3 regions of the Kitasatospora sp. NPDC059973 genome follow, and region 3 is predicted to be linked to each of the others. Evidence: riboswitches for the same ligand, from Rfam matches in the RefSeq annotation. Region 3 holds a riboswitch; each other region holds the start of a gene.
What was found. A riboswitch is a leader RNA that binds a small molecule or an ion and turns the genes downstream of it on or off. The one in region 3 is predicted to bind thiamine pyrophosphate.
Positions count from the first base shown of each region.

Region 1: another riboswitch for thiamine pyrophosphate. It lies ahead of ACFWA9_RS18155 (purine-cytosine permease family protein); the one in region 3 lies ahead of thiC (phosphomethylpyrimidine synthase ThiC).
Region 2: another riboswitch for thiamine pyrophosphate. It lies ahead of thiO (glycine oxidase ThiO); the one in region 3 lies ahead of thiC (phosphomethylpyrimidine synthase ThiC).

Region 1 covers NZ_JBHWUI010000060.1:15,208-20,725, reverse strand. Annotated here, with positions in the region: gene ACFWA9_RS18170 (DUF5926 family protein) at 1-149, opposite strand, end outside; gene ACFWA9_RS18165 (hypothetical protein) at 325-765, opposite strand; gene ACFWA9_RS18160 (glycerophosphodiester phosphodiesterase family protein) at 1,308-2,132, opposite strand; gene ACFWA9_RS18155 (purine-cytosine permease family protein) at 2,274-3,743, opposite strand; TPP riboswitch at 3,736-3,884, opposite strand; gene ACFWA9_RS18150 (S1C family serine protease) at 4,272-5,518, shown strand, end outside.
Region 2 covers NZ_JBHWUI010000007.1:81,740-87,257, forward strand. Annotated here, with positions in the region: gene ACFWA9_RS03715 (Rv2175c family DNA-binding protein) at 1-92, opposite strand, end outside; gene ACFWA9_RS03720 (NAD(P)/FAD-dependent oxidoreductase) at 145-1,350, opposite strand; TPP riboswitch at 1,449-1,561, shown strand; gene thiO (glycine oxidase ThiO) at 1,565-2,725, shown strand; gene thiS (sulfur carrier protein ThiS) at 2,722-2,931, shown strand; gene ACFWA9_RS03735 (thiazole synthase) at 2,934-3,731, shown strand; gene pknB (Stk1 family PASTA domain-containing Ser/Thr kinase) at 3,821-5,518, shown strand, end outside.
Region 3 covers NZ_JBHWUI010000029.1:36,705-42,222, forward strand. Annotated here, with positions in the region: gene ACFWA9_RS11110 (ice-binding family protein) at 1-1,449, shown strand, start outside; gene thiC (phosphomethylpyrimidine synthase ThiC) at 1,615-3,432, opposite strand; TPP riboswitch at 3,428-3,562, opposite strand; gene ACFWA9_RS11120 (hypothetical protein) at 3,718-3,924, shown strand; gene ACFWA9_RS11125 (SPFH domain-containing protein) at 4,028-5,518, shown strand, end outside.

The DNA.
Region 1 (5,518 bases), on a different contig from region 3:
TGCGAGGCCTCCCGGCCGTGGCAGGCCTTGTACCGGCGGCCCGAACCGCAGGGGCAGTTCTCGCGGGCCCCGACCACGGGGATCTCGCCCGTGACGGCGGTGGTGGACTGGCTGCGCTGCGGCGCCTTCTTGGCGGCCTTCTTGCCCATGGTGCGGCTCTCCCGGTGGCGGTTTCGGTGTGCTCCGGGCAGCCTACTGACGTTCCCCCGGCCCGTGGGCACGCGCCGGGGCGGGGAGCACCCCGTGGGGGCGACGCCCGGACCGCCGTGGGCGGCGCCCCGCGGAGGCCCCACCGGGCCCCGCTCCGACGGCCGGGGGCGACGCTCAGGCGCTGCGGGCGTCACCGCCGGTGCGCCGGGCGTGCCGGGCCCGGGCGGGCAGGGCGGCCCAGACCGTGACCTCGCCGGGCGCGTCGCGCACGCCCCAGTCGCTGGACAGCTGGTCGACGATGCTCAGCCCGCGGCCGCCGCGCGAGGTCAGCGACGGACTGGCGGGGGACGGCCGGGTCTGCGCGCCGCCGTCCGTCACCTCCAGGGTGAGGACCCCATCCGCGTGCAGCTGCCAGCGGACCAGCACCCCGCCGTTGTCCTCGCCCTCGTCCGGGTGGGCCTGCGGCCGGGCCTGTCCCGCGTCCCGGCTCCTGGCGTGGACGGCCGGGCCGCCCGTCGCGGGAGCACCGGCCGGCCTGGCCGGCTCGGCCGGACCGGAGGGGACGCCGACGAGGATCTGGTCGACGATCTCGGCCCGGGCGCTGCGTCCGAGCACGGGCAGCGGGCCGAGCGGCCGTGCGTAACGACATGCATTGCTCAGCAGTTCGGAAAGGATCAGAACAGCATCATCGATGACCGGTTCCGGTATCTCCCGGTCACGTAGATCTCGACGCAGTCGGCGCCGTGCGACCCCGACACTCGATGGGCCGTGCGGCACTGCCATGGTCGATGAAGTCGGCACTTCACGCGCCACCATCAACGCCACCCCCGGACCTCCTTCAGCGTATGCCGAGGGATGGATGCCCCTTGGTAATGGGTCGGAAACGACCGTACGGCGATCCCGCGCGGACATTTCAAGCCGGGCGACACACGGTGCGCTGCAGGTGATTCCCCGCTCACCCTCTGTCGTGAGAACGCATGATTTCCGTCAGAAAACGGCGGATGAAGGTTTGAGCCCTACCCAAGCGATCGCGGTCCGCCGGGGCGGAAGTGCCGGGTGATTCCGGAGCGGGGCGCGCGGCCACCGGGTCTCAGGGGGCCGGAAATACCCGGAGAAACCCGTGGGGCGCGAGGGACGGCGTTCCGCGGCGGACCGGTTCAGCGACCGAGCTGGGCCAGGACCTCCGCCGGGCGGTTGGTGATGATCCCCGAGACCCCGAGCTCCAGGCAGAGCTCGACGTCGGCCGGCTCGTCCACGGTCCAGACGTGCACCTGGTGGCCGAGCTCCCGCAGCCGGGTCACCAACCGGGGCCGGGCCCGCACCAGGTCGATGCCCGGGCCGGCGATCCCGGCCCCGCCGGGCAGCGAGGCGCCCGGGCGCAGCCGGCCCTGCAGGGGCAGCGTCCGCTCGAACAGGAAGACCCGCGGGTACTCCGGCGCGGCGGCGGCCACCCTGGTCAGCGCCAGCGAGGAGAAGCTCATGATCCGGGCCTGCGGGCGGTCGCCCTCCGGCGCCCCGCCGATCTTGAACCGGTCGAGCATCCGCAGCAGCTCGGACTCCACCCGGCCCCGGAAACGGACCGGGTGCTTGGTCTCGATCGCCAGGTCCACCGGCCGCCCGCAGTCGGTGACCAGCTCCAGCAGGCTCTCCAGCCGCAGGACGCCGCGCAGGTCCGGGTCCGCGCTCGGCTCGCCCGTCTTCCAGGCGCCGAAGTCGTGCGCCTCCAGCTCGGCCAGCGTCATCGAGGAGACCGTGCCGCGGCCGTCCGAGACCCGGCCGATCCGGCGGTCGTGCACGCAGACCAGATGCCCGTCGGCCGTCACCCGGACGTCGCACTCGACCGCGTCCGCGCCCTCGTCGAGCGCCCGGCGGTAGGCCGCGAGCGTGTGCTCGGGCAGGGCGTGCGAGGAACCGCGGTGGGCGATCACCTGGACGGGCCGCGCGGTGCGCGCCGCCGCCGGGGAGAGGTCAGGGCTGGTCACGCCGTCCACGATAGGCGGCGGAAGTGACACCCGGGCGAAGACGGCCCCAACCTGCGGGGCCGTCTTCGCCCGCGCGCCTCGTCGTCCGGCCCTCCCGGCGCGCTGCCGCGGGCCCGGGTCGGGCCTCGGGCCTCTCGGGCGTCAGGCGGCGGGGGTCCGGCGGGTGAGCGGGGTGAGCGCCCAGGTGACCAGGGCCGGCACCAGGAAGCCGAACAGGGACGCCGAGGTCCACTCCTGGGGCGTGAAGTGCAGGGCCTCCTGCACGGAGGTCCAGAAGTCCGTCCACCAGCCGGCGATCGCGGTCGGCGCGATCAGCTGGTAGACGGCGAAGCCGAGCGCCCAGGGCAGCAGCATCAGCCAGCGGGACGGGGCGTCGGCGGCGAGGTTCCAGCCGCGCCGGCCGGCGCCGAGGAAGTAGTCGACCGCCAGCACCGCGAACATCGGCACGAACACCGAGCCGATCAGACCGAGGAAGGCGTAGTAGGAGTCGGTGAACTCGGTGATCTGCAGCGCCAGCACGGTGATCAGCAGGCCGGTGGCGCCGGTCAGCACCCGGCGGTCCACCTTCGGCAGCAGGTTGTGGACCGACATCGCGGTCGAGTAGACGTTGGCGAAGGACTGGTCGGTCTCGCGCAGCACCAGCACCAGCAGGAAGAACCAGCCGGCCCAGACGCCCAGGAACGAGTCGAAGATCCGGGAGGCGTCGCCGTCGGCCTGCAGCAGCGCGAACAGGCCGAGCACGTAGCACCAGACCTGGGCGACGGTGTAGCCGGAGAAGCTGCCCCAGAACGCGGAGCGGGCGGTGCGGGAGTGCCGGGTGTAGTCGGCGGCCAGCGGGACGAAGGAGATCGACACCGCGATCATCGCGTCGGTGGCCCGGAGGAAGCCGTGCCAGTTGCCCGCGCCCGGGTCGGACACGCCGCCCCGGCCCAGCTGGACGGTGAAGTAGACCATCGCCACCGCGACCGCCGCCGCGACGAAGCGGCGCAGCACCGCGATCGCGCCGAGCGGCCAGATGGTCAGCGCGGTGGTCACCGCGCCCGCCAGGACGACGAAGAGCCAGCGGTAGCCGTCGGTGTGCGCCACCGTCTGCGCGCCCATCGCGATGACCAGCAGCTCGTACACGCCCCAGCCGACGCACTGGACGATGTTCAGCACCGTCGGCACGTAGGAGAGCTTCGTCCCGAACAGTCCGCGCAGGTTGGCCATCGCCGGCGCGCCGGTCCGGGCCCCGATCAGCGCGGCGACGCCGAGCATCGCGGTGCCGACCACGGTGCCGACCACGATCGCGGTGACGGCGGCGGCCAGCGACAGCTCGCTGCCGGGTGCGCCGAGCACGGTGGCGGCGGTGGTGAAGCCGATCAGGCTGACGCCGAGGTTCATCCAGAGCGCGAAGTGGTCCCGGAAGCGGAGCGTGCGCGGCGGCTCGGTGTCGAGGACGAACGGGGCCTCGACCCGGTCCGCCCGGTCCGGACGGTCCAGGACGGCGGTGCCCGCTCCGGTGGAACCGGCCGCCCCGCCGGTGGCGTCGCAGGGATCGGTCGCGGACGATTCGGGGAAACCCTTGGACGCGGGCGCGCCCGAAGAAGAGGATGGCGAAGCAGGCGGCATGGCCGATACTCCCTACGCCGGCATTACCCGGACAGGTTCCGGCGGTCTGCGCCCCCTCGACGGTCCGTCCACGGAGCTCGTGGCGTACGGTCGACCGGCGCACTCTCAGCCTGGTGGGTCCAAGCTCCCGCGTGTCAGTTTGGAGCGACAGGCTAACCGGCGCGGGAGTGAACGCCAAGGCCAGGCGTCCGGCGGTCCGCATCGCGGGACGCCGCGGGGCGGCCTCGCACGGGGTGCCGGGGGGCCGCCGCGGGGGCCTGCGTGGGGGCCGTTGTCGGGCCGGGCTAAGGATTCTTATGACTTCTTCAGAGGGGTCCTTACGGCAATCGAATCGAGTGTGCGAAAAACTATGGTTGTTGGTCCTGTCAGCTATGGAGGTCGTCCGTGAGCACCGAGCGCGAGGTTGGGCCCACCGGGCCACAGGGGGAGCAGCCCTCCGACGGCCAGGGGGTAGTGGGTCCCGCTCCTGACGGTCGGGCGCAGGTGGCGCCCGGTCCCGTCCAGGCGGCGCCCGAGGCGGACCGGACCGTGACGGACACCGTCGCCGGGGCGCCCGCCGCTCCGGCCGCGCCCGCGTCCGGCGGGTTCACGCCGACGCTGGCGTTCAGCAAGGTCGGCGCCCCGGACCCGGCGCCCGCCGTGCCCGCCGAGCCGGTGGCGGCTCCGGCCGCCGAGGCCGGGTACATCGACGCACCTCCGCCCGTCCTGCCGCCGGCCCCGGCCGCGCCGGCCGCGCCGGTGGCCGCACCGGTCACCAACCCGTACGCCACACCGGGCGCCCCGGTCGCGGCGGCGTCCCACGACCCGTACGGAGCGCCGGCCGCGCCGGCGCCGCACCACCCGTTCGGCGCCGGCCAGCCGCTCGGCGGCTGGGGCGGCCACGAGGTCCCGCCCGGTGGCCCCGCCGCCCCCGGTGGCCCCGCCGCCCCCGGCGGCCCGGGCTACCCCGGCGGGCCGCTCGGCTACCCGGCCGAGTACCCCGGCACCCCCGGGCCCGGCGGCCCGCGCAAGAAGCGCGGCGGCCTGATCGCGCTGATCGCCGCCGTCGCCCTGGTCGCCGGTGTGGCGGGCGGGGCGCTCGGCGTCGCCGTCGCGGACCGCAACGACAACGGCATCAGCGCCGCGGACGACCACCGGAGCACCACCGTCCAGGCCAGCACCCAGAAGAACGAGCCCGCCCCCGGCTCGGTGGCCGGCATCGCGCAGAAGGCGCTGCCCAGCGTCGTCACGATCAAGGCGCAGGGCAACGGCGAGTCCGGCACCGGTACCGGTTTCGTCTTCGACACCGAGGGCCACATCCTCACCAACAACCACGTCGTCGCGCCCGCCTCCAACGGCGGCAAACTGACCGTCAAGTTCGCCGACGGCACCTCCTACAGCGCCTCGGTACTCGGCCGCGCCGAGGGCTACGACGTCGCCGTGGTGAAGCTCGACAACCCGCCCAAGGACAAGCTGACGCCGCTTCCGCTGGCCGACTCCGACAAGGTCAACGTCGGTGACTCCACGATCGCCATCGGCGCGCCGTACGGCCTGGAGTCCACCGTCACCACCGGCATCATCAGCGCCAAGGACCGCCCGGTCGCCTCCGGCGACGAGACCGGCGCGCAGTCCTCGTACATGAACGCGCTGCAGACCGACGCCTCCATCAACCCCGGCAACTCCGGCGGCCCGCTGCTGGACGCCGGCGGCGCGGTGATGGGCATCAACTCGGCGATCCAGTCCAACGCCTCGGCCAACGGCCGGGCCGGCAGCATCGGCCTGGGCTTCGCCATCCC
Region 2 (5,518 bases), on a different contig from region 3:
TCGGTGACCCGGACCCCCCACTGCTCCGAGATGTCGGGCAGGTACATCCAGTCGGTGACCAGGGATTCAATCTTGCTTTCGATCTCACTCACGTCACCAGACTGCCACCTCCGGGGCCCGCCGCGCACCAACCGGCCCCGCGGACTACCCGGCGACGGCCGACTTCAGGGCCACCGCCGGGTCCGCCGCGCGCACCGGATCGAGCACCGCGGCGCGCTCGACCAGCCGGCGGCCCTGGGTGAGATCGCGCGGGCGGTCCACCGTCAGCAGGGCCCGCAGCACGCCGTCCCGCAGCCAGAGCACCGCCCAGGACGGGTCCTGCGGGGAGCCGCGCCAGAGCAGTTCGTCACCCTCGCCGTGCCGCCCGGCGTACTGCACCGTCCGGCCGAACTGCTCCGACCAGAAGTACGGCACCGGGTCGTACGCCACCTCCGCGCCGAGCACGGCGGCGGCCGCCGCCGCACCGGACTGCAGCGCGTGGTCCCAGTGCTGGACGGTCAGCCGGGCGCCGGCGCGGGCCGACGGGTAGCTCACGCAGTCACCGGCCGCGTGGACGCCGGGCAGCGTGGTGCGCAGCCGCTCGTCGACCAGGATCGCGCCGGCGGCGTCCAGCGCGACCCCGGAGCCGGCCAGCCAGCCGGTCGCCGGGCGGGCGCCGATGCCGACCACCACCTCGTCGGCGGGCAGGTGCGAGCCGTCCGCCAGCAGCACCGCGCCGGGCTCGACCGCCGCGACGCCCACCCCGCAGCGCAGCTCCACGCCGGCCTCGGCGTACCAGGCCGCCATCGCCCGGCCGATCACGGCCGGCAGCGCGCCGGGCACGGGCGCCCGGCCCGCCTCGACGACGGTGACCTCGCAGCCGGCCGCCCGGGCGGCGGTGGCCACCTCGGCGCCGATCCAGCCCGCGCCCACCAGGACCAGGCGCAGGCCGGGCCGGAGCAGGGCGCGCAGCGCCAGCGCGTCGTCCAGGGTGTGCAGCAGGTGGGCGCGCTCGGCGCCGGGCAGGGCGCGCGGGGCGGCGCCGGTGGCGATCACCAGGGCGTCGTACGGCAGGTCGCCGCCGTCGGTGCGCAGCACGCCGGGGGTGAGGCCGGTGGCGCGGCGGCCGGTGAGCAGTTCGACGCCGAGCTGCGCGAGGTCGAGGTCGAGCGGGGTGGCGTCGGCCTTGCCGAGCAGCACCTCCTTGGAGAGCGGCGGCCGGTCGTACGGGGTGTGCGGCTCCTCGCCGACCACCACGATCCGCCCCCGCCAGCCGCCCTGCCGCAGGCCCGCGGCGCAGTGCGCCCCGGCCAGCCCGGCCCCCACCACGACCACCTGATCCGTCCCGCTCAGCTCTGCCACGCCCGTCACTGTACTGGCGGGCGCCCGGGGCACCAGAGGGCCTCGGGCGCCCCGCGTCCGCCCCTCGTACGCGCCTTCGGTGGCGGCGACCCCCGGAGTTATGGTGGGGGCACCATCACGGGAGCCCGGCGGACCGGGCTGAGAGGCGGGCTTGCACGGCCTGCGACCGTCCGAACCTGATCCGGGTCATACCGGCGAAGGGAGAGCAGCGACTTTGACACGCTTGGCAGCAGGTACCCATGCCCACGTGCTGGTCGTCGGCGGCGGCATCATCGGCCTCGCCGTCGCCTGGCGGGCGGCCCGGCGCGGACTGACGGACATCGCGGTGGTCGACCCCGACCCGGGCGGCGGGGCCGCCCGGGTGGCCGCGGGCATGCTGGCCCCCGTCACCGAACTCCAGTACGGCGAGGAGCCGTTGCTGCGCCTCGGGATGGCTTCCAACGAGCGGTACGCGGCCTTCGCCGACGAGCTCACCGAGGCCTCCGGCGGCCGGGACACCGGCTACCGCCGGTGCGGCGCCGTCGCCGTCGCCCTCGACTCCGACGACCGCGAGGAGCTGCGCGAGCTGCACGCCTTCCACGGGCGGCTCGGCCTCGACTCGCAGTGGCTGACCGGCCGGGAGGCCCGCAAGCTGGAGCCGATGCTCGCCCCCGGCGTCCGCGGCGGCCTGCACGTCACCGACGACCACCAGGTGGACGGCCGCCGGCTGGCCGCGGCGCTGGTCCTCGCCTGCGAGCGGGCCGACGTGCGGCTGCACCGCACCGAGGCCACCGAGCTGCTGCTCGAGGGCGACCGGGCCGTCGGCGTCCGGCTGGGCACCGGGGAGACCCTGACCGCCGACCGGGTCGTGCTCGCCGCCGGCTCCCGCAGCCATCTGCTGCCCGGCCTGCCCGCCGGTGTGCTGCCGGCGATCCGCCCGGTGAAGGGCCAGATCCTGCGGCTGCGGATCCCGCCGGCCTACCGGCCGTTCCTCTCCCGCAACGTCCGCGCGGTGGTGCGCGGCCAGCACCTCTACCTGGTGCCGCGCGAGGACGGCGAGCTGGTGATCGGCGCCACCAGCGAGGAGCAGGGCTACGACACCACCGTCACCGCCGGCGGGGTGTACGAGCTGCTGCGCGACGCCCACGAGCTGGTCCCCGGCATCACCGAGCTGCCGCTGGTGGAGACCTCCGCCGGGCTGCGGCCGGGCTCGCCGGACAACGCGCCGCTGCTCGGGCCGACCGCCCTGCCCGGCCTGGTCGCCGCCACCGGCCACTACCGCAACGGCGTGCTGCTCACCCCGGTGACGGCCGACCTGCTCGCCGAGTACCTGGTCACCGGCACGACGCCCGCGCTCGCCGAGCCGTTCTCCCCCACCCGCTTCACCACGAAGGTCCCCGCATGAGCGAGATCGAACTCACCGTCAACGGCGAGCCCCGCCGGGTGCCCGCCGCCACCACCCTGGCCGAGGTGGTGACCACCCTCAGCCGGGCCAACTCCGGCGTCGCCGCCGCCCTCAACGAGGCCGTGGTGCCGCGCGGCTCGTGGCCGCTGACGCGACTGGCCGCGGGCGACCGGGTCGAGATCCTCACCGCCGTCCAGGGAGGCTGACCATGGCCGACGACGTGTTCACCATCGCCGGGACGGCCTTCGGCTCACGCCTGATCATGGGCACCGGCGGCGCCCCCAGCCTGGACGTCCTGGAACAGGCGCTGCGGGTCTCCGGCACCGAGCTGACCACCGTGGCGATGCGCCGGGTCGACGCCACCACCCAGGGCTCCGTCCTGGACGTGCTGACCCGCAACGGCATCCGCGTGCTGCCCAACACCGCCGGCTGCTTCACCGCCGGCGAGGCCGTGCTGACGGCCCGGCTGGCCCGTGAGGCGCTCGGCACCGACTGGGTGAAGCTGGAGGTGATCGCCGACGAGCGGACCCTGCTGCCCGACCCGATCGAGCTGCTGGACGCGGCCGAGACACTGGTCGACGACGGCTTCACCGTCCTGCCCTACACCAACGACGACCCGGTGCTGGCCCGGAAGCTGGAGGACGTCGGCTGTGCGGCGATCATGCCGCTGGGCTCGCCGATCGGCTCCGGTCTGGGCATCCGCAACCCGCACAACTTCCAGTTGATCGTGGAGAGCGCGACCGTCCCGGTGATCCTGGACGCGGGCGCCGGCACCGCCTCGGACGTGGCCCTGGCGATGGAGCTGGGCTGCGCCGCGGTGATGCTCGCCTCGGCGGTGACCCGGGCCCAGGAGCCGGTACTGATGGCCGACGCGATGCGGCACGCCGTGGAGGCCGGCCGGCTCGCCCACCGGGCGGGCCGGATCCCGCGCCGCTTCCACGCCGAGGCCTCCTCGGCGATGGCCGGCCGGGCCGCGCTGGACACCCGCGAGCGCCCGGCGTTCTAGGCGGTGTCACAAGCCGGGCACAGAGCGCCCCGGGAGCGGTGTCTCCCGGGGCCGGTGCCGGGCGCCCCCACTACACTCGCCGGGTGGACATGGCACTGGACGACCCGCTGATCGGTACCCTGCTCGACGGCCGGTACCGGGTCGAGCAGCGCATCGCGGCCGGCGGGATGTCCACCGTCTACCGGGGCACCGACACCCGGCTCGACCGGGTCGTGGCGGTCAAGGTGATGCACCCCTCGCTCGCCGGCGACGAGGACTTCACCGGCCGGTTCATCCGCGAGGCCAAGGCGGTCGCCCGGCTCGCGCACCCCAACGTCGTCAACGTCTTCGACCAGGGCGCGGACGGCGCCCACGTGTTCCTCGCGATGGAGTACGTGCCCGGCCGGACCTTGCGCGACCTGCTGCGCGACCGGGGCGCGCTCTCCATCCGGGCCGCCCTGGACGTCCTGGAGCCGGTGCTCGCCGCGCTCGGCGCCGCCCACCGGGCCGGTCTCGTCCACCGCGACGTCAAGCCCGAGAACGTGCTGATCACCGACGGCGGCCTGGTGAAGGTCGCCGACTTCGGCCTGGTCCGGCTGCTGAACGCCGCCGACGGCGCGGCGAGCTCCGGCACCGCGACCACCGGCACCGTCCTCGGCACCGTCTCCTACCTGGCCCCCGAACAGATCCGCCCCGGCGCCGGGACCGACCAGCGGGTGGACGTCTACGCCGCCGGCATCCTGCTCTACGAGCTGCTCACCGGCCACCGTCCGCACACCGGCGAGAACCCCGTCCAGGTCATGTACCGCCACCTGCACGAGGACGTCCCGGCGCCCTCGCTGACCGTGCCGGGCGTCGGTCCCGAGCTGGACGCGATAGTCGCCGCGGCCTGCGCGCGCGACCCGCGGGACCGCCCGTACGACGCGGTCGAGCTGCTGGCCGCCCTGCAACGGGTCCGCCGCGCGCTCACCCCCGCCCAGCTCGACGCCGAGCCCCCGGCCTCCACCCGGCCGAGCCCGCGGTACCCCACCAACGAGCCGACCTCGGTGATCCGGCCGGCCGTGGTCGCGCCCCCGGTCGAGCGCACCAGCGTGCTGGACGTGCCGCCGGAGGTGATGGAGCAGCTGCTCACCGAACCGCGCCCGTACGACGAGCCCGCGCCGGTGCGCACCCGGCGCCGCCCCGGCCCGTGGCGCCGGCTCCCGCGCAAGCCGCTGATCTGGACCTCCGTCCTGGCCGCGCTGGTGCTGCTGGTCGGCGGCACCACGTACGCGCTCTCCGGCGCGCTGTACACGTCGGTACCGGGCGTGATCGGCAAGGACCGCGGCGAGGCGCAGCGGATCCTCGACGGCGCCGGGATGCACGGGCGGTTCACCGAGGTGTACAGCGAGAGCGTCCCGGCCGGTCAGGTGATCTCCACCGACCCCGGCGTCGGGGCGCGGGCGCGCAAGAGCGACGCGGTCGGGGTCACCGTCTCCCGGGGGCCGAAGCGGATCGCCGTGCCCGAGCTGGTCGGCCGGCCCGCCGAGCAGGCCGCCGCCGCCCTGAGCGGCGTCCAGCTGGCGCGCGGCGGCGTCACCGAGACGTACAACGACACCGTGCCGGAGGGCTCGGTGATCAGCAGCTCGCCGGTGGCCGGCCAGCAGGTGCCGGAGAACACCCCGGTCTCGCTGGTGGTCAGCAAGGGCATGGTGGCCGTCCCGGACGTCACCGGGATGTCCAAGGACGACGCCGCCAAGGCACTGCAGGCCGCCGGGTTCGCCATGCAGAGCAGCGGGGTCAACCTGTTCGGCACCGGCAAGGTCTCC
Region 3 (5,518 bases):
CACGTCAACGACGCCCAGGCCGCACAGGCCCAGTCCGACCTGGTCATCGCCTACAACGACGCCGCGGGCCGGGCCCCCACCGCCAGCCTGACCTCTCCGGGCGACATCGGCGGACTGACGCTGACGCCCGGCGTCTACAAGGCCACGTCGTCGCTCAACCTCACCGGGACCGTCACCCTCGACGCCCTGGGCGACCCCAGTGCCGTCTTCATCTTCCAGATCGCCTCCACCCTGATCACGGCGCCGTCGAGCGTCGTCAGCCTGGTCAACGGGGCGCAGCCCTGCAACGTGTTCTGGCAGGTGGGCAGCTCCGCCACCATCGACGTCAGCTCCTTCTTCAAGGGCAACATCCTCGCCATGACGTCCATCACCGTGAACCATGCCTCGGTGATCGAAGGCCGTGCCCTGGCCCGCACGGGGGCCGTCACGCTGGACGACAACACCATCACGAGGGCGGCCTGCACCGTCGGCCCGCCCGGACCGAGCGGTCCTGCCGGTCCGAGCGGTCCTGCTGGTCCGAGCGGTCCTGCCGGTCCGAGCGGTCCTGCCGGTCCGAGCGGACCCACCGGTCCGACTGGACCCGCCGGTCCGGCCGGCTCGCCCGGTGCGCCCGGCCCCGACGGCGCTCCCGGCGTACCCGGCGCCCCTGGTGCACCTGGTTCGCCCGGCCCCAACGGCGCTCCCGGCGTACCCGGCGCCCCTGGTGCGCCTGGTGCCCCCGGCCCCAACGGCGCCCCAGGAGCTCCCGGTGCACCTGGTGCCCCCGGCCCCAACGGCGCCCCAGGAGCTCCCGGTGCACCTGGTTCGCCCGGCCCCAACGGCGCTCCCGGCGTACCCGGCGCCCCTGGTGCACCTGGTGCCCCCGGCCCCAACGGCGCCCCAGGAGCTCCCGGTGCACCTGGTGCTCCGGGTGCCAATGGTTCACCCGGTGCCAACGGACTCCCCGGCGCGAACGGCTCACCCGGAGCCAACGGCTCACCCGGCGCGAACGGCTCACCCGGAGCCAACGGCTCACCCGGCGCACCCGGTTCTCCCGGCCCCGCAGGACCGGCAGGACCCGCAGGCCCGACAGGCCCGGCAGGACCGGCAGGACCGGCAGGGCCGTCCCAGTCTCCAAGCGGCCACGGCGGTCACGGCGGGCCGGGGCACGGCGACCAGGGTCACGGTGGTCATGAGCAAGGTCATCACGGGAACGACCACGGCCATCACGGCAACGTGCCGGGCGGCTCCGTGCAGGTCGGCAACGGTCAGGGCGGCAACGCACCGGGCGCTCCCGTGCAGGGCGGTCCCGTGCAGCACCCGGATGAGTCGGGGCCGGCACTCGCCGCCACCGGCTCGGGTGGATCGATCGGCCTCCTGGTCGGCTCGACGGCCGCCCTCACCCTGGGCGGTGCACTCGTCATCCTGGTGAGGCGAAGCGGACGAGCCGCGGCCCGCCGACGGCACTGACCCCGACGAAACCCGGCAAACCCCGCGGATCTCGCGGCGACGGCGGACGACCCGGCCGGCGCCGATCGTGGCCCCCCCGGGACGTCCGACGACATCCGACGACGTGAAAGCGCACCGGCCCGCGACTCCCCCCACGGGACGCGGGCCGGTGCAGTCGGTGGAGAGTCAGTCCGCGATCGGCAGGTAGACCCGGTTGCCCTGCTCGGCGAACTCCTCGGACTTGGCCCGCATGCCCGCCAGGGCCTCGGCGTCGTAGTCCGAGGCGACGGCGGAGGAGCCGTCGCCGTGCTCGGCGCGGATCTGCTGGGAGATCTTCATCGAGCAGAACTTCGGGCCGCACATCGAGCAGAAGTGGGCCGTCTTGGCGGGCTCGGCGGGGAGCGTCTCGTCGTGGAACTCACGGGCCGTCTCCGGGTCGAGGGCCAGGTTGAACTGGTCCTCCCAGCGGAACTCGAAGCGGGCGTCGGAGAGGGCGTCGTCCCAGGCCTGGGCGCCGGGGTGGCCCTTGGCCAGGTCGGCGGCGTGGGCGGCGATCTTGTAGGTGATGACGCCGGTCTTCACGTCGTCCCGGTTGGGCAGGCCCAGGTGCTCCTTGGGGGTGACGTAGCAGAGCATCGCGGTGCCCCACCAGGCGATCATCGCGGCGCCGATGCCCGAGGTGATGTGGTCGTAGCCGGGGGCGACGTCCGTGGTCAGCGGGCCGAGGGTGTAGAACGGCGCCTCGTCGCAGATCTCCTTCTGGAGATCCATGTTCTCCTTGATCTTGTTCATCGGGACGTGGCCCGGGCCCTCGATCATCACCTGGACGTCCCGCTCCCGGGCGATCCGGCCCAGCTCGCCCAGCGTCTGCAGCTCGGCGAACTGCGCCTCGTCGTTGGCGTCGGCGATCGAGCCGGGGCGCAGGCCGTCACCGAGCGAGAAGGTGACGTCGTAGCTCGCGAGGATCTCGCAGAGCTCCTCGAAGTTGGTGTAGAGGAAGTTCTCCCGGTGGTGGGCCAGGCACCAGGCCGCCATGATCGAGCCGCCGCGCGAGACGATGCCGGTCTTGCGACGGGCCGTCAGCGGCACGTACCGCAGCAGCACGCCGGCGTGCACGGTCATGTAGTCGACGCCCTGCTCGCACTGCTCGACGATGGTGTCCCGGTAGACGTCCCAGCTGAGCTCCTCGGCCCGGCCGTCGACCTTCTCCAGCGCCTGGTAGAGCGGCACCGTGCCGATCGGGACGGGGGAGTTGCGCAGGATCCACTCCCGGGTGGTGTGGATGTTGCGGCCGGTGGAGAGGTCCATGACGGTGTCGGCGCCCCAGCGGGTGGCCCAGGTCATCTTCTCCACCTCCTCCTCGATCGAGGAGGTGACGGCGGAGTTGCCGATGTTGGCGTTGATCTTCACCAGGAAGTTGGTGCCGATGATCGACGGCTCCACCTCGGGGTGGTTCACGTTGACCGGGATGACGGCGCGGCCGCGCGCCACCTCGGCGCGGACGTACTCCGGGTCCAGGCCCTCGCGCAGGGCCACGAACTCCATCTCCGGCGTCACCACGCCGCGCCGGGCGTAGGCGAGCTGGGTGACGGAGGCGCCGGACCGGCCGCGCAACGGGCGGCGCGGGCGGCCGGGGAAGACGGCGTCCAGGTTGCGCAGGTTCCCGCCGCGCGGCGAGGTGTGCTTGATCCCGTCGTCCTCCGGGCGGGCCTCGCGGCCGTCGTACTCCTCGACGTCGCCGCGCTGGCGGATCCAGGCGTCCCGCAGCGGCGGCAGGCCGCGCCGCACGTCGGCCTCGTAGGCGGGGTCGGTGTACGAGCCGGAGGTGTCGTAGAGCGGGACGGTCCGGCCGTTGGTCAGGACGACCTCGCGGTACGGGACCCGCAGGTCGGGGCGGGACCCCTCGCGGTAGGCCTTGCGCCAGGCCGGGGTCGGGTAGCCGGTGGCCGCGCTTCCGGCGGCCTGGTTCCGGGCAGACTGCGGCTGTGCGTCGAACGTGGTCATCAGACCCTCTACTCCCTACGCCGGCATTACCCGGTCAGGTTCCTGCGGTCGGCGCAGCGGTCGGCACGTCCAGCGACGTCCCGGTCAGCGCCCTCTCAGCCCGGTGCTCCGAGCTCCCGTGTCCGCAGGCGGTGTTGCCTGCGCATGACGTCCAACACCGTAGCGAGCGGATCGCCGCTGGTCCAGAGGGGGTCCCCGGGCGGCGATCCGGACGACGGGGCGCCGCGGCGCTCCGGGGCGGGCAGACTGGCAGTCACGCGGGGCGGGCGGCGAAGGAGGAGCGCAGTGATCGGGAGCACGGGGCGGGTCAGCGGAGCGGTGGGCGCGGGACTGGTCGGCGAGGTGATGGTGCACGTCCCGGAGCGCCGCGGCACGGAGGCGTTCCTCGCCTATCTCGCCGTGCCGGGTGACCGGCTGTCGGTCGGCACGCCCGTGGTGGTGATCGAGTACCACCCGCCCCGGACCGTCTACGTGGCACCGATCCTGCCGTGACAGGGTTGTGACGGACGGTCATGTGCGATCCCTTCTCCTCCGGTTGTCCCGGGCGGACAATCCGAGTCGGCGCATCTCATGTGCCGAAAGGGGGAGTTGAACCATGGTGTTCGTCATCATCGGGACCGCCGCCGGGGTACTGCTGGTGGGTGTCACGCTCTTCAAGCTCATGTGGCGGGTGGCCGAGCCCAACGAGGCCCTGATCATCTCCGGCTCCCGGCACCGGACCGAGGGGGTCGGGGACGGCCTGGGCTTCCGGATCGTCACCGGGCGGGGGACCTTCGTCACGCCGGGGCTGCAGGGCGTCCGCCGGCTCTCGCTGGACCTCAACGAGGCCGAGCTGGACGTCGAATGCGTCACCACGCAGGGCATCCCGGTCCGGGTCAAGGGCGTGGTGATCTTCAAGATCGGCGACGACGACGTCTCCATCGCCAATGCCGCCCGGCGATTCCTGGACCAGCAGAAGCTGATCAGCCAGCGGGTCCACAACGTCTTCGCCGGCCACCTGCGCTCGATCGTCGGCGGGCTCACCGTCGAGGACATGATCCGGGACCGCGAGCGGCTCACCGGGGAGACCAGGGCCGCCTCCGGGCTGGAGATGGAGAAGCTCGGGCTGATCATCGACACCCTGCAGATCCAGGAGATCATCGACCCGACCGGCTACATCAAGAACCTCGCCATCCCGCACGCCGCCGCCGTCCAGCGGGACGCCCGGATCGCCCAGGCCGCGGCCGACCGGATGGCCACCGAGGCGGAGCAGGAGGCCGCCGCCCGCAAGGCCGAGGCGACCCGCAACAGCGCCATCCAGCAGTCCGCCTACCAGGCCGAACGGGACACCGCCAACGCCCGCGCCCAGCAGGCCGGGCCGCTCGCCGAGGCCGCCTCCCGGCAGGAGGTCGTCGTCCAGGAGACGAAGGTCGCCGAACTGGAGTCGCGCCGCAAGGAGCAGCAGCTGCAGATCGAGGTCCGCAAGCCGGCCGACGCCAAGGCGTACGAGACCCGCACCCGGGCGGACGCCGACCGCGACGCGCGGATCTCGGCGGCGCAGGCCCAGGCCCAGGAGACCGAGCTGAAGGCGGCCGCCGAGGCCGGCCAGGTCAGGATCGCGGCCCAGGCCGCGGCGGACGCCACCAGGCTGCGCGCCCTGGCCGAGGCCGAGGCGACCAGGGCCACCGGGCAGGCCGAGGCCGCGGCCACCGAGGCCCGCGGGCTGGCGGACGCGGAGGCCGCCAAGGCGATCGGGCTCGCCAAGGCCGCCGGCATCCAGGCCCGGGCCGCCGCCCTCGCCGAGAACCAGGACGCCGTGGTGGCACAGGAGTTGGCGGAGAAGTGGCCGGACATCGTGCTGGCCGCCGCGCAGTCCTTCGGCAACGTCGAACACATGGTGCTGCTCAACGGCGCCGACGGGGTGGGCGAGCTGTTCGCCAAGGCGCTCACCATGGGCGGGACCGGCCTCGGCCTGGCCCGCCAGCTGCTTACCACCCTGCACGGGCCGGGGCAGCCCGGCCCGGCGCCGGACACCGCGGCGCCGGGCGGAGCCGCCGTACCGTCGGTGGCCGGGACGGCCGCGGGCGGCGCGGCCGTCGTGGTGCCC